One region of the Thauera sp. SWB20 genome, then DNA from elsewhere that is predicted to be linked to it. Evidence: predicted binding sites of a transcription regulator. Region 1 holds the regulator's gene; the other holds the start of a gene.
The links. Region 1 encodes sigma-54, which starts transcription at its own class of promoters, with help from an activator protein. Its sites were predicted from a motif close to TGGCACGCTTNCTGCTNA; they were not measured.
Positions count from the first base shown of each region.

Region 2: the regulator sigma-54 is predicted to act here: its motif matches at 1,989-2,006, upstream of PO78_RS19025 (PEP-CTERM sorting domain-containing protein).

Region 1 is NZ_JTDM01000019.1:103,751-107,962, reverse strand. It holds gene recA (recombinase RecA) at 1-450, shown strand, start outside; gene recX (recombination regulator RecX) at 467-916, shown strand; gene lptB (LPS export ABC transporter ATP-binding protein) at 903-1,625, shown strand; gene PO78_RS12320 (RNA polymerase factor sigma-54) at 1,648-3,102, shown strand; gene hpf (ribosome hibernation-promoting factor, HPF/YfiA family) at 3,121-3,444, shown strand; gene ptsN (PTS IIA-like nitrogen regulatory protein PtsN) at 3,581-4,066, shown strand; gene hprK (HPr(Ser) kinase/phosphatase) at 4,035-4,212, shown strand, end outside.
Region 2 is NZ_JTDM01000021.1:366,136-370,347, forward strand. It holds gene PO78_RS19020 (pilus assembly protein) at 1-764, shown strand, start outside; gene PO78_RS19025 (PEP-CTERM sorting domain-containing protein) at 837-1,931, opposite strand; gene PO78_RS19030 (YjfB family protein) at 2,187-2,384, opposite strand; gene PO78_RS19035 (YajQ family cyclic di-GMP-binding protein) at 2,817-3,302, opposite strand; gene ppnP (pyrimidine/purine nucleoside phosphorylase) at 3,318-3,641, opposite strand; gene PO78_RS19045 (DUF2788 domain-containing protein) at 3,656-3,886, opposite strand; gene PO78_RS19050 (argininosuccinate synthase) at 3,989-4,212, opposite strand, start outside.

The DNA.
Region 1 (4,212 bases):
ATGAAGATCGGCGTGATGTTCGGCAGCCCGGAGACCACCACCGGCGGCAACGCGCTCAAGTTCTACGCCTCGGTGCGCATGGACATCCGCCGCACCGGCACGATCAAGAAGGGTGACGAGGTGGTCGGCTCCGAGACCCGCGTCAAGGTGGTCAAGAACAAGGTCTCGCCACCGTTCAAGGAAGCCCACTTCGACATCCTTTACGGCGAGGGCATCTCGCGCGAAGGCGAGATCATCGACCTCGGCGTCGAGCACAAGATCGTCGACAAGTCGGGCGCCTGGTACGCCTACAAGGGCGACAAGATCGGCCAGGGCAAGGACAACTCGCGCGAGTTCCTGCGCGCCAACCCGGTGCTGGCCCGCGAGATCGAGAACAAGGTGCGGGTCGCGGTCGGCCTGCCCGAGCTGCCGCCCGCCGCCGCGTCCGCCCCGGCGCCGGCCGAGGCCTGACCCCGTCGGCACCGACATGGGCGAGCCGAGCCTGCGCGAACGTGCGCTCCGCCATCTCGCCCGGCGCGACCACTCGCGCGCCGAACTTGCGCGCAAGCTCGCACCCCATGGCGAGCCGGCCGAGATCGAAGCGGTGCTCGAGCGCATGCGCGAGCTCGGCCTGCAGTCCGACGAGCGCTACGCCGAGGCCTTCGTGCGCGGCAAGGCGGCGCGCTTCGGCACCGCACGATTGCGCAACGAGCTCGTGCGGCGAGGCATCGACCGTGACCGGATCGACGAGGCGCTCGCCGACGAGTGCGTAGAATCCGAGATCGAGCGGGCGCGCGCGGTGCTGCACGGCCGCTTCGCCACCCCACCCGCCGACGCACGCGAATGGGCGCGCCAGGCGCGCTTCCTGCAAACCCGGGGCTTCGCCCCCGAGCTGATCCGCAAGCTGCTGAAAGAGCCCTACGATGAGTCTGCTTAAGGTCGCCGGCCTGCAAAAGCGCTACAAGGCGCGCACCGTGGTGCATGACGTCGGCTTCGAGGTCGGCTCGGGCGAGGTCGTCGGCCTGCTCGGTCCCAACGGCGCCGGCAAGACCACCTGCTTCTACATGATTGTGGGTCTAGTGCGCGCCGACGGCGGCCAGATCGCCCTCGACGGCACCGACCTCACCCACCTGCCGATCCACGCCCGCGCGCGCTTGGGCCTGTCCTACCTGCCGCAGGAGATGAGCGTGTTCCGCAAGCTCAGCGTGGCCGAGAATATCCGCGCCGTGCTCGAACTCCAGGGGCTTGAACGCCGCCAGATCGAGGAGCGGCTCGAGGAACTGCTGATGGAACTGGGCATCCATCACCTGCGCGACAACACCGCGATCTCGCTCTCGGGCGGGGAGCGCCGGCGCTGCGAGATCGCCCGCGCGCTCGCCACCGACCCGCGCCTGATCCTGCTCGACGAGCCCTTCGCCGGGGTCGATCCGATCGCGGTCATCGACATCCAGAAGATCATCCGCTTCCTCAAGGAGCGCGGCATCGGCGTGCTGATCACCGACCACAACGTGCGCGAGACCTTGGGCATCTGCGACCGCGCCTACATCATCAGCGAAGGTCGCGTGCTGGCGAGCGGAGAACCTACCGAGATCATCGAGAACGAGCGCGTGCGCCAGGTCTACCTCGGCGAGCACTTCCGCCTGTGAGCCCGCCCTCCTGCCGACCGCGATGAAACCCAGCCTCCAGCTCAAGCTCTCCCAGCACCTCACGCTGACGCCCCAGCTGCAGCAGTCGATCAAGCTGCTGCAGCTGTCTACGATCGAGCTGAACCAGGAGATCGAGCGCGTGCTGCTCGAGAATCCCATGCTCGAGCGCGAGGATGGCGACGGCGGCGTCGACTACGCCCCCGCGCCGCCGCCGGGCAACGCGCCCGAGCGCGAAGCCGCGCCGGAACCCGCCGCCGAACCGGCGGGCGAGTCGATCACGCACGAGGGCGGCGAAGGCAGCAGCGAGGACGAGGGCATCGACTGGTCCAACGTGGGTCAGGGCGCGTCCAGCCGCAGCGAGGACGACGAGGACGGCGACTACCAGGACATCCAGGCCGCCGGCGTGTCGCTGCGCGAACACCTCGACCAGCAGGTCGCCCTCTCGCCCCTGTCCGACCGCGACCGCGCGCTGGTGCGCTTCCTGATCGAGGCACTCGACGACGACGGCTACCTGCACCAGCCGCTGGAAGATCTCCTCGAGCTGTTGCCGCAGGACGCCGAGGTCGATCTCGACGAGCTCGCCATCGCCCTGCGCCACGTGCAGAGCCTCGAGCCGGCCGGGATCGGCGCGCGCAGCCCGCAGGAATGTCTGGCCCTGCAGCTCCAGGCCTTGCCCGAGTGCCCGATACGCCCTCTCGCTCTCGAGATCGTGACCAGCCACCTCGAACTGCTCGCGGAGCGCAACTTCGCCCGTATCCGCAAGCTCACCGGCTGTGACGACGAGGGTCTGCGCGAAGCGCAGGCCCTGATCTGCAGCCTCGACCCCCACCCCGGCTCGCGCTACTCCACCGCCGAGACGCGCTACGTGCTGCCCGACGTCGTCGTGCGCAAGCTGCGCGGCCAATGGACCGTGAGCCTGAACCAGGAAGCGATGCCCCGCCTGCGCATCAACCGCCTGTACGCCAGTCTGCTCCAGCAGAACCGCGCACAGGGCGGCGGCCTCGGCGGGCAGCTGCAGGAGGCGCGCTGGCTGATCAAGAACGTCCAGCAGCGCTTCGACACCATCCTGCGCGTGTCCCAGGCCATCGTTGACCAGCAACGGCAGTTCTTCGATCATGGGGACGTGGCGATGCGGCCACTCACCCTAAGGGAGATCGCAGACCAGCTCGAGCTGCACGAATCCACCGTCTCGCGCGTCACCACGCAGAAGTACATGGCGACGCCGCGCGGAGTCTTCGAGCTCAAGTATTTTTTCGGCAGTCATGTCGCGACCGACACCGGCGGTGCGGCTTCCTCCACGGCGATTCGTGCGCTGATTCGCCAGCTGGTGGACGCGGAGGACAGCAAGAAGCCGCTGTCCGACGCCAAGATCGCCGAAATTCTCGGCCAACAGGGAATCGTCGTGGCGAGGCGCACGATCGCCAAGTACCGCGAGTCCCTCAACATCCCGCCGGTCAGCCTGCGCAAATCCCTCTGACAACAACAGGAGTCATCCATGAATCTGAACATCACCGGGCGCCACGTCGAAGTCACCCCCGCCATCCGCGAATACGTGACCTCCAAGCTCGATCGCGTCATCCGCCATTTCGACAACGTCACCAGCGTCACCGTCATCCTGTCGGTCGAAAAGCTCAAGCAGAAAGCCGAGGTGACGCTGCACGTGCGCGGCAAGGACCTCTTCGTCGAAGCGGACGACGCCGACCTCTACGCGGCGATCGACGCGATGACCGACAAGCTCGACCGTCAGGTTCAGAAGTACAAGCAGAAGCAGTCCGACCATAACCACGAGTCGCTCAAGCACCAGGTCCCCGAGGCCTGAGGACCGGCTTGAAGCTCCCCGTCCGGGGTGTGGTTATAATGCGCGCGTTTTCACGAAGCGCGGCCGCACACGCCCCGGACCGGATTCCCGCCCCCCTGGCGGCAGCTGACGGAAGAGTGCGCGAGCCCACCTGCGAATGAGCCTGATATCCCAACTCCTGCCGCTTTCCAACGTGGTGATCGATCTCGACGCGAGCAGCAAGAAGCGCGTCTTCGAACAGGCCGGCCTGCTGTTCGAGAACAACCAGGGCATCGCCCGCAGCACCGTGTTCGACAGCCTGTTCACCCGCGAACGCCTCGGCTCGACCGGACTGGGCCAGGGCATCGCCATCCCGCACGGCCGCATCAAGGGGCTCAAGGACGCCGCCGGCGCTTTTCTGCGCCTGGCCACCCCGGTGCAGTTCGATGCTCCCGACGGCCGTCCGGTGGACATGCTGTTCGTGCTGCTCGTGCCCGAACAGGCCAACGAAACCCATCTGCAGCTGCTGTCCGAGCTCGCGCAGATGTTCAGCGACCGCGAGTTCCGCGAGACCCTGCACGGCGCGACGGATGCCGCACAGATCCACCGCCTGTTCGTGAATTGGGGTGCCGATGCGGCAAACCAGCCTGACCCGGCTGTATGAGGCGCACCGCGAAAGCCTGAGCCTCGTCCACGTCAGCGGACCGATCGGTGCCCGTCTGTCGGTCGCCGAAGAGCGCATCTGGCCGGCCGACCTCGTCGGCCACCTCAACCTGATCCACCCCACCCGGCTACAGGTGCTCGGCGCCG
Region 2 (4,212 bases), on a different contig from region 1:
ACCTGAAGGGGAACCTGTGGCGCTTCGACCTGAGCGCAACCAACCCCGACGCCTGGTCGACAAGCAAACTTGCGGTCCTCACCGACGCCAGCGGCAACGTCCAGCCCATCACCGCGGCGCCCGAACTCACCCGCGTCAAGGCCGGCAACGATTTCCGCAACCTGGTCGTGGTGGGCACGGGGCGCTACCTTGGAGAGAAGGACGTCCCCGGTACCACGGTCTCCGCGGCCGACGCGGCCCAGGTCCAGACGTTCTACGTCATCGAAGATCGCATCGACCGCGGCGGCAGCACCGTCGTGCGCGCAGACCTGACGCCTCGGACCCTCGCCGCGGAGACCGACGGCACGCGCACCCTGTCCGATGCAGCGGACATCAACTGGTCTGCGAAGCGCGGGTGGAGGGTGGATCTGAACATCAGCGGCGAACGTGCCACGACCGATCCTGCGATCGCCCACACCACGGTCGCATTCACGACCAACGTCCCGAGCGCGTCCGATCCATGCGTGCCGGGCGGGACGAGCTATCTGTTCCAGTTCGACCTCGCAACCGGGATGGCTCCGATCGGTACAAACGCCCTTCCCTACGTGGGCAAGCGCCTGCGGCCCGGTCTGGCGAGCCGCGTCGTACTGATCGTGACGCCGAACGGCCAGGTCATCGGCCTGATCCGCAAGACCGACGACAGCAGCGAAGCCGAGCCGATCGTGACTTCGGTGTCCGGGGGCGACATTCGCCGGATATCCTGGCGCGAACTGAACTATCGCTGAGACCGGACACGATCACTGGAAACGAGAAAGGCGCCGACGGCGCCTTTCTCGTTTCGGGAACCACCTAAGAAGTCATCGCGCGGCACGCCCGCGCACGGCCAGCCCGAAGAGACCGATACCGAGAAGCGCCAGCACGCCCGGCTCGGGCACCGGATTTCCGTTTCCGTTGTCGACGACGTTGGCAAACACCGTCAGCTCCAACTCGTAGCTGCCGCGACTGGAGGCGAACCCGACATCCTCATCCGACAGCAAGAGCGAGAACATCATCTCGTGGCTGCCAAGCTCGTCCGCCCTGAAGCTCGCCTTGACATTCCGGCCTGTGCCCTGCGCGAGCCCCTCGAACAATTCGAGGTCCGTCATCGACAGCCCGGAACCGCTCTTGGGATTGAATCCATCCAGATCCAGTCCCGCTCCGCCGAGCAAACCAAGGTTGAAGATGTTCAGATCGAGCGTAAATAAGTCGCCGAGCCCGACCTCGATGTTCCCTGACACAGGGAGCCGCCAAGTCGTCGTGGTCTGGTCTCCTTCGAAGGAGGCGATCGCATGAGGAACGTAGCTGTAAGCGAGCTTATGGGTGAACGATCCCGCCGCGTCGGCCGTACGGGAGCTGAGGGATGAGGTCAAAGAGTCGGCCGAACCCGGCGCCGTCGAACTCAGGTCGGCAACAAGCTCGTACGAAGCCGCGCTGTTTCCGGGCGGCTGCCCGGCTTTCGCGACGAAGGCGTCTCCGGCCGCATCACCCGAGGCGATGGTTCGAGAAAGAGTATCGAAATTGCTCAGCGACGGCGTCGGCGTGCTCACCGAACCGATGACCTGGCGATCGAACAGGGACTCGCCGAAGGACGTCCAGCTGACGCGCACCGCACTCGTCCCCGTCGCGCCACCCGTGACTTGCTGCGAGAGCAGCAAGTTCGAAGCGGAGACCGATGCGGTAATCGAGGTCAGCACGCCCGTCGATGCATCGAACTGCTGGAACGAATTCGGGCCGACCGAGCCGCTGGTCGTTATTGCCGTGCTAACCGCGCCGTCCATCACGGACGAGTCGGTCACTGCATAACTTCTCTCAGCGATATCGTACGTCCGCACGGAAATCATCGGTGCGGCTTGGACAGCCGACATGCCGATCATGGAAAGCACCAGCGCCATCAGGCGGGGTTGAGGATTCATGTGGTTCTCCCGTTCTATTTGAGCAAGCGGGTATTACATGCTTGCCGACGAGCGTTACCAGCAAAAATCAAGCCAGAAGAAATTTTGCTTAATAATCCGTGACTTAAATTATTACCCCCCCCCCCGAACCCTGGGTAACTGTAAAAAAAACCGACGCAAAGCGAAATCGAGGCCTCATCGATGCCCCAAAATGGGGTCCAGCCAATGGCTGCGAGACGCATGGGTGGTTTTCGTGGTTCGGGCCCGACGACCTGCTCAAGCCCAGGTGTCGACGATGCCGCCCGCCGTGCTGCCGACCGCCGCAGCGGGGGGCCGGGGAATCGCCTGCAGCAGTTGCATCGCGCTCTCGCCCTGGAGGTCGAGCGCCTTGCGCAGGACTTCGACCGAGGCTTCCTGCTGGACCTGCGCGAGCGCATTGTTCGAGGCCAGCGCGGCGATTGCGGTTGCTTCCATGATTTGTTCTCCTGTCGAGCCGGGGCGAGGGCGGTGATGTCGAAGAGCATATCGGCAGGGAGCGGAGGAGCTTGAGCCGCACCGGCGGCAGCGGGTGACGGACCGCCCGCATCGCGACTTGCGCCGCTCCTGCAGCGCGTGCAGGTGTCGGAAATACGCGAACGCAGCGCGCTCGGCATGCGTGAGGACCGCCCCACCCGCGCGGGAAACAACGGCCGAACCCCAGCCGAACCGCGTCCGAAATCGCGCTGCTTCTCGTGGGAGCGACGCAAGTCGCGATTCCCCGCTGCTTCTCGTGGGAGCGACGCAAGTCGCGATTCCCCGCCCGGAACATCGCCTCGTCGCCGTCAACCCGACTCCCCCACAACCCAACCCCCGAACGCACGACGGGCGCCTCGCGGCGCCCGTCGGATTCCTGCCCCGGCGTTCCGCTCAGTCGCGGAAGTTGCCGTACTGCAGCGGAAAATCGGTGATCTGCTTCTTGACCAGCGCGATCGCCTCCTGCAATACGTCGCGCTTGGCGCCGGAGACGCGCACCGCGTCGCCCTGGATCGCAGCCTGCACCTTCATCTTGCTGTCCTTCAAGAGCTTGACGATCTTCTTGGCCAGTTCCTGCTCCACGCCGACCCGCACCTTGACCTCCTGCTTGACCTTGTTGCCGGAGATCTTCTGCACGTCGCCGTAGTCGAGACATCGGACGTCGACGTTCTTCTTGGTCATCTCGGGCAGCAGGATGGTCTTGATCTGCTCGAGCTGGAAGTCGCTGTCGCCGTAGAGGGTCAGCAGCTTCTCGGCGAGCTCGATCTTGGCGCTCGTGCCCTTGAAGTCGTGACGGCCGTCGACCTTGCGGTTGGCCTGCTCGACCGCGTTGCGCAGCGCGGGCTGGTCGACCTCGGACAGGATGTCGAAAGACGGCATGCTCCCCTCCCCCGCTCAGCCGAAATGGCAGATGTAGTGGTAGGGCTCGCCGGCCACTTCGATATCGAAGCTGGAGTTGCCCGGCACGTCGAAGGACTCGCCGGCGCCGTAGGTCTTCCATTCGGCCTCGCCCTTCAGGCGGACGCGGCAGGCGCCGGCCACGCCTTCCATGATCTCGGGCGCGCCGGTATTGAAGGTGAGCGAGGCGGGCAGGATGACGCCGACGGACTTCTTCGTGCCGTCGGCGAACTGGATGCCGTGGCTGACGCACTTGCCGTCGAAATAGACGTTGGCCTGGGTGGTGACGGCGACGCCGTCGAACTTGGCGGTGATACCCATCGGTTCGGTTTTCCTTATTCGATGCCGAGCAGCTTCTGGATGATGCCCTTGGCGATGAAGCCGACGAAGCCGACACCCAGGCCGAGGAAGAGCCACATCATGCCGTAGCGGCCGGCCTTGGATTCCTTGCCCAGGTTCCAGATGATGAAGACCATGAACAGGATCAGGCCGGTGAGCCCGAGCTTGAGGGCGAGATCCTCGAACTCGGTGAAGCTGAGTCCGAAGATGAAGGCGTCGTTATTCATCGCGATGGGTCGGATCCTGGAGCCCGGGGTGCGCCGGATCCGCACGCGCGCCGGGACGGAGACGAAAGGGGGAGCGGCCGGAGCCGCTCCCGCGATGCCGGTTTAGCCGCGCTTGGCCTTGGCGTTGGCCGCGATGCGCATGCGCAGCGCGTTGAGGCGGATGAAGCCGTGCGCGTCCTTCTGGTTGTAGGCGCCGGCGTCGTCCTCGAAGGTGGCGATGGTCGGGTCGAACAGCGAGTCGGTCTTCGAGTCGCGGCCGGTGACGATGACGTTGCCCTTGTAGAGCTTGAGGCGCACCCAGCCGTTGACGGTCTGCTGGGTGTGGT